Regions from separate parts of the Dorea sp. AM13-35 genome, predicted to be linked through region 2. Evidence: predicted binding sites of a transcription regulator. Region 2 holds the regulator's gene; each other region holds the start of a gene.

Region 1 (2,283 bases), on a different contig from region 2:
AAGAAGCCATACGCCTTATAAGCTGACAGACGATGGAGCAATTATCAGTGAGAAGACGGCGAAGCTTTTAAATGCGAAAGCCGGCGATACGATCCGGATTAAGGACGAGGAAAATGGAGATAAAAAAGTAAAGATCCTAAAAATCTGTGAGAATTACATGGGGCATTATCTCTATCTGACACCTGCCTGCTATGAGAAGATCTATGGCGAGAAGCCGGAGTATAACTGTTTCTTATTTACAATCCGTGATGGATATTCCCAGAAACAGAAGGAAGATGCAGGAAAGAAGATACTGGCAAGGAAAGAAGTGTTAAATGTCAGTTATATGCATGAGATCAGAGAACAGCTTGATGATATGCTGAAAAGCCTGAATCTTGTTATTGTAGTACTGATCATTTCAGCAGGTATGCTTGCATTTGTCGTACTTTATAATCTGAATAACATTAATATTGCTGAGAGGCAGAGAGAGCTTGCAACACTGAAAGTACTTGGATTTTATGATCAGGAAGTAGGAGCTTATGTGTATCGTGAGAATCTGATCCTGACGCTTATAGGAGCGGGTGTAGGAATTGGGATCGGAAGGATTCTGCATCTGTTTATCATCCAGACAGTAGAAGTGGATGCGGCAATGTTCGGACGCAATATCAATCCGCCGAGTTATCTGTACAGTTTCCTGTTTACGGTACTGTTTTCAATCATTATAAATGGTGTGATGTATTTTAAACTCCGCAAGATTGATATGGTAGAATCACTGAAAAGTGTGGAATAAAGATAAAAGCAGCATAATTTATAAAAACTTTATAAAGTTCAAAGAATTATTAGCACTCTGTTTAAAAGAGTGCTAATTTTCTGTTGACTTTTGAAAATGAGAGGCTTATTATATCCTTTAGAGAAGAATGGCGGGGAATCCGCATGATAAAAAATAGAAATAGGAGTGATTAAAATGGCAGCAAAAAAAGGTAGTTTATCGATCAGCAGTGAAAATATTTTCCCGATTATTAAAAAATGGGTATATTCCGATCATGATATTTTCGTTCGTGAGATGGTATCCAATGGGTGCGATGCGATCACAAAATTAAAAAAACTGGATATGATGGGAGAGTATCAGCTTCCGGATGGATATAAACCAAAGATTACGGTAGAAGTAAACCCGGAAGAGAAGACTTTGAAATTTACAGATAACGGTGTTGGAATGACAGCTGATGAAGTGGAAGAGTATATTACACAGATTGCATTTTCCGGAGCAACACAGTTTCTTGAGAAGTATAAGGACAAGACAACAGAAGACGATATGATCGGACATTTCGGTCTTGGATTCTATTCTGCATTTATGGTAGCAGACGCAGTGCATATTGATACTTTATCTTATAAAGAAGGCGCAAAACCGGTACATTGGGTAAGCGAAGGCGGCACAGAGTATGAGATGGAAGAGGGAACGAAGACAGAAATCGGTTCCACAATGACACTGTATCTGAACGAGGACAGCCTGGAGTTTGCAAATGAATATCGTGTCAGAGAAGTACTCGAGAAATATTGTTCATTCATGCCGGTAGAGATTTTCCTTTCAAAAGAAGGAGCAGAACCGGAATATGAGACTATCGATGAGGCAGATCTTAAAGAGGATGATGTTGTCGTAGAGCACATTCACGAAGAAGCCAAGATGGAAGAAAAAGAAAATGAGAACGGCGAGAAAGAAATGGTAGAGACAGAGCCGGCAAAAGAGAAAGTCAAGATTGAGAAGCGTCCGGTTTCTTTAAGCGATATACATCCACTGTGGACAAAACATCCAAATGAGTGTTCCGATGAAGATTATCAGGAATTTTACCGCAAAGTATTCCTGGATTACAAAGAGCCACTGTTCTGGATCCATTTGAATATGGATTATCCATTTAACTTGAAAGGTATTCTGTATTTCCCGAGAATCAATACAGAGTATGAATCCGTAGAAGGAACGATTAAGTTATATAACAATCAGGTATTTATCGCTGATAATATTAAAGAAGTAATTCCAGAATTCCTGATGGTATTAAAAGGAGTTATCGACTGCCCGGATCTGCCGCTTAACGTATCCAGAAGCGCCCTGCAGAATGATGGATTTGTAAATAAGATTTCTGAGTACATTTCCAAGAAAGTTGCAGATAAACTTGCCGGAATGTGTAAGACAAAGAGAGACGAGTATGAGAAATACTGGGACAGCATCAGCCCATTTATCAAATTCGGCTGCTTAAAAGATGAGAAGTTCTGTGACAAGATGAAAGATGCAATCCTGTTCAAGAACCTGGA
Region 2 (2,283 bases):
TCCGGCGCGGTAGATTATATTGTGAAACCATTTGTGAAAGAAGTACTGCTTGCAAGAGTGGAACGCCATTTACAATATGAAGAAGGACGGGCCAGAGAAGAACGAACGGAAGAAATAAAGGAGAATGAAACGTATAAAAAGATGCAGGAAGTGTTAAGCCCAATCGAGTGGAAGATTGCGCAGGCAGTTGCAAAAGGGATGGACAACCGGGAGATCGCGGCGGAATATCATTATTCTTATGGTTATGTGAAAAATGTAATTACTCGCATATTTTCAAAACTTGAGGTGGAGAAAAGAAGAGATCTGCGGAAAATGTTTGAAGGATAGGGGATGTTCGGTTGTGTTTTACATAGAAAAAGGCTATAATAGAGGAAATATATAACCACGCAGGAGGAATGCAAAATGAAAATTTTTGACACAGTAAACAAAGCAGAAGTAGAAGTAAATGGAACAGACGGACTGGTTCAGCTTATGAAAGACGGCCGTCAGGTAGATCTTTATCTGAAAGAGAAGAAATCTGATGAAGACGGATACATGAGCTGGGATGTAGAACACTGGTCAAGTGTAGATGGTAAAAGATTTATCCGCTGCTATTCATTAGAGGGACGTGTATTAAGTGAGTCTACAGGACATAATATCTATGATTTGGCAAATGATTTCAAACCGGAAGAGGCTGCAAAAGTAGAACTGAGCTAGACTGTTTTAAAGCGTTTGAAAAGAATCTAAAAAAATAATAAATACTGTTGACAAACAGAAAAAGGAGTGCTACATTAATAGTCGAAAGATGTTAGCACTCCTTTTTAATGAGTGCTAACAAAGAAAAATCCGAAAGGAGGAGAGCTGATGTTAGAAGAACATGGACTGAGTGATCGTAAGCTTAAGATTTTACATGCGATTATACAGACTTATCTAGAGAGTGGCGAGCCGGTCGGATCGAGAACTATTTCCAAATATACGGATTTGAATTTAAGTTCAGCAACGATTCGTAATGAGATGGCGGATCTGGAAGAACTTGGTTATATCATACAGCCACATACATCGGCAGGTCGTATTCCTTCGGATAAAGGCTACAGATTATATGTAGATATGCTGATGCAGGAGAAGGAGCAGGAACTGAATGATATGCAGGATCAGATGCTTCAGAAAGCAGATAAGATGGATCAGCTTCTGAAACAGGCAGCCAAAGTTTTAGCGAACAATACGAATTACGCAACGATGGTTTCCACTCCGATGAACAATTCCAATAAGATCAAGTTCCTCCAGTTGTCTATGGTGGATGAAGAACAGGTGATCGCGGTAATTGTTCTCGGCGGCAATGTGATTAAGAACAAGCTCATTCATCTGGAAGAACCGCTCAGCAATGAGAACCTGCTGAAGCTGAATATGCTTTTGAATACAACACTCAATGGTATGTCCATTGAGGAGATCAATTTAGGACTGATCGCAAGACTCAAAGAGCAGGCAGGTATTCACAGCGTGGTGATTGGCAACGTACTGGATGCAGTCGCAGATACGATACAGGTCGATGAAGATATGCAGATCTATACAAGTGGTGCGACGAACATTTTCAAATATCCGGAGCTCAGCGATAAGCAGAGCGCTCAGGATATCATCAGTGCATTTGAAGAAAAACAACAGCTTACAGAGCTTGTAACCCAGACACTTTCTCATGAAGAGAATACAGGAATCCAGGTTTATATCGGTGATGAAGCACCGGTACAGAACATGAAGGACTGCAGTGTCGTGACCGCAACCTATGAATTAGGCGAGGGCATGAAGGGAACGATAGGCATTATCGGACCGAAGCGGATGGATTATGAGCATGTTTTAAAATCTATGAAGCGTCTCCAGACAGAACTGGATCAGATGTTTCATAAGAATGAATAAGAAAGGTGGAAGTACCCTTGGAAGATAACAAAGAAAAGAGCCAGGAAGAGATGGTAAAGGAAGCTGTGGAGGAAGCAAAGAAGACAGCTGAAGCCACTAAAGAAGAGGCAGCCGAAGACGAAGCGAAGGAAGCAGAGAAAGAGGACAGCAAAGAATCCGATACAGAAGAGAAGAAATCCGGCAAGAAGTTATTTGGCAAGAAGGATAAGAAAGATAAAAAAGACGAGAAGATTGAGGAACTGACTGACAGACTCACTCGTCAGATGGCAGAGTTTGATAACTTCCGCAAACGTACAGAGAAGGAGAAATCCCAAATGTACGAAGTTGGTGCGAAAGATATCATAGAGAAGATTCTTCCGGTTGTAGACAATTTCGAAAGAGGTCTGGATGCAGTGA
Region 3 (2,283 bases), on a different contig from region 2:
CAGTTCTTCCTGCAGATGTACAAGTCTGTCCTGGCTCAACCGATCGTCTTCCTTCTTAAGAGCTGCTTCTTCTATCTCAAACTGCATGATCTTACGCTGTAATTCGTCCAGTTCTGCAGGCATGGAATCTAGTTCTGTCTTGATCATGGCACATGCTTCATCTACAAGGTCGATCGCTTTGTCCGGCAGAAAACGGTCGGAAATATAACGATCTGAGAGTGTTGCTGCTGCAACAAGTGCTCCATCTGTGATCTTCACTCCATGGAATACTTCATATCGTTCTTTCAGTCCTCGCAGAATGGAAATTGCATCTTCCACTGTCGGCTCTTCTACCATAACCGGCTGGAAACGACGTTCCAGTGCCGCATCTTTTTCAATATACTGACGATACTCATCCAGTGTTGTTGCACCGATACAATGCAGTTCACCTCTGGCAAGCATTGGTTTTAACATATTTCCTGCATCCATTGCACCGTCCGTCTTACCAGCGCCGACAATCGTATGCAACTCATCAATAAACAGGATAATTCGTCCATCGCTGTTTTTCACTTCTTCCAGAACTGCTTTCAGACGTTCCTCAAATTCTCCACGATATTTAGCACCTGCTACAAGTGCTCCCATATCTAGTGAGAAAATTGTCTTGTCTTTCAGTCCTTCCGGTACATCACCACGGACAATTCTCTGTGCAAGTCCTTCTACAACTGCTGTCTTACCAACACCTGGTTCACCGATTAGGACCGGATTGTTCTTCGTCTTACGTGAAAGGATACGGACTACATTACGGATCTCAGAGTCACGTCCGATCACCGGATCCAGTTTCTGCTCTCTTGCCCGCTCTACCAGATCAGAACCATATTTATTCAACGTATCATAAGTATCTTCCGGGTTATCACTTGTTACCCTCTGATTGCCTCTCACAGTAGATAATGCTTGCAGGAATCCTTCCCGGCTGATACCCATCTCACGAAGCAGTGCCTTCATATCTTTACTTGCATATTTTATAATAGCGAGGAAGAGATGCTCAACAGAAACATATTCGTCTCCCATCGGTTTTGCCTCATCCTCTGCGTGGATCAGAACATTATTCAGATCCTGTCCTACATACTGTCTTCCACCCTGTACTTTCGGGCGTTTTGTAATCGCCTCTTCCACGCGATTAATAATAAGGTTCTTATCGAGCCCCATCTTTTCCATCAATTTCGCGATCAGGCTGTCATCCTGTGTTAATAATGCATAAAGCAAATGCTCCTGTGCAATCTCCTGGTTGCCATAGTCAGATGCAATGCGTTCACAGTCTTGCACAGCCTGCAATGATTTCTGTGTAAATTTATTTATATTCATAAAGACAACCTCCTTTTTGCTCTTGTTCTACTTGCAATATAACAATACAACACTTTATCAGCACTGTCAAGAGTCGAGTGCTAATTGTTTTAAAAAGTATTCTTAAACCTTTTCATAAGTAACTTTTACCATTGCTACATTGATGTCAAAATAATTGTGCTTGATTTCTGTCTGCAAATATTCTTCTGCATGTGCAATGCGCAAACTTTTGCAATTATTTTATTCCATACTAATTTTATTATCTACAGCATATTTATATAATTTAGTACATTTATTTTTTTCAATGACGATCGTACCCGCAAAATCTCCAAATGCCCAATCATCTATATTTTTCACATCCCCTGCAAAATATACTTTTTCAAGATTTACAATCGATCCAAATACTGCCATCTTCATACTTGTTACTGTCTTCGGTACTTTAATACATTTCAATTCTTCGTGATAAGCAAAGGAAGCTTCTCCTAGCGAAGTCACTTTTAATCCATCTATTTTTTCCGGAATATGTAAACTATCCACATTTTTCTTTAGGTAACCAATTATTTCAACTGTATTTTCTCCTTCATTGATTCTATAACTATATTTTTTATCCTTTGATATTTCCAATTCTTTTATCGTTTTTCTGACATTTAAAATTTCTCCATTATTTAAGTGGACCCCAACTTTTCTTGCTGCTGTTTCAAAATACATAATATCTGAATGCTTAATTCGAACATCCGCTTCACTTGTTTTAATAACAATATATGAATCCTGCATTTCTCCAAGCCTTGCATAGGCTGCTTTCAAATCTAGAAACAGTTCTTTTTCTATCCTGCTTTTTCTAATATATCTGAATGGACTATATTCTATGGATTCAAATACATACTGCTCATGTGCGGATACAAAGATCAATATTATATCTGAATTTTCTTCACGCAGCTTTTTGGCAATCTCCAGTCCCGAAAT

Evidence for each region. Region 2 encodes HrcA, which represses chaperone genes, less so after heat shock. Its sites were predicted from a motif close to TGTTAGCACTCNNNNNNNNNGAGTGCTAACA; they were not measured.
Region 1: the regulator HrcA is predicted to act here: its motif matches at 817-847, upstream of htpG (molecular chaperone HtpG).
Region 3: the regulator HrcA is predicted to act here: its motif matches at 1,397-1,427, upstream of clpB (ATP-dependent chaperone ClpB).

What each region holds. Positions count from the first base shown of each region.
Region 1 covers NZ_QUCZ01000004.1:127,049-129,331, forward strand. Annotated here, with positions in the region: gene DW152_RS06300 (ABC transporter permease) at 1-769, shown strand, start outside; gene htpG (molecular chaperone HtpG) at 944-2,283, shown strand, end outside.
Region 2 covers NZ_QUCZ01000007.1:82,785-85,067, forward strand. Annotated here, with positions in the region: gene DW152_RS09045 (response regulator transcription factor) at 1-327, shown strand, start outside; gene DW152_RS09050 (hypothetical protein) at 403-696, shown strand; gene hrcA (heat-inducible transcriptional repressor HrcA) at 844-1,887, shown strand; gene grpE (nucleotide exchange factor GrpE) at 1,938-2,283, shown strand, end outside.
Region 3 covers NZ_QUCZ01000012.1:49,439-51,721, forward strand. Annotated here, with positions in the region: gene clpB (ATP-dependent chaperone ClpB) at 1-1,341, opposite strand, end outside; gene DW152_RS13535 (response regulator) at 1,561-2,283, opposite strand, start outside.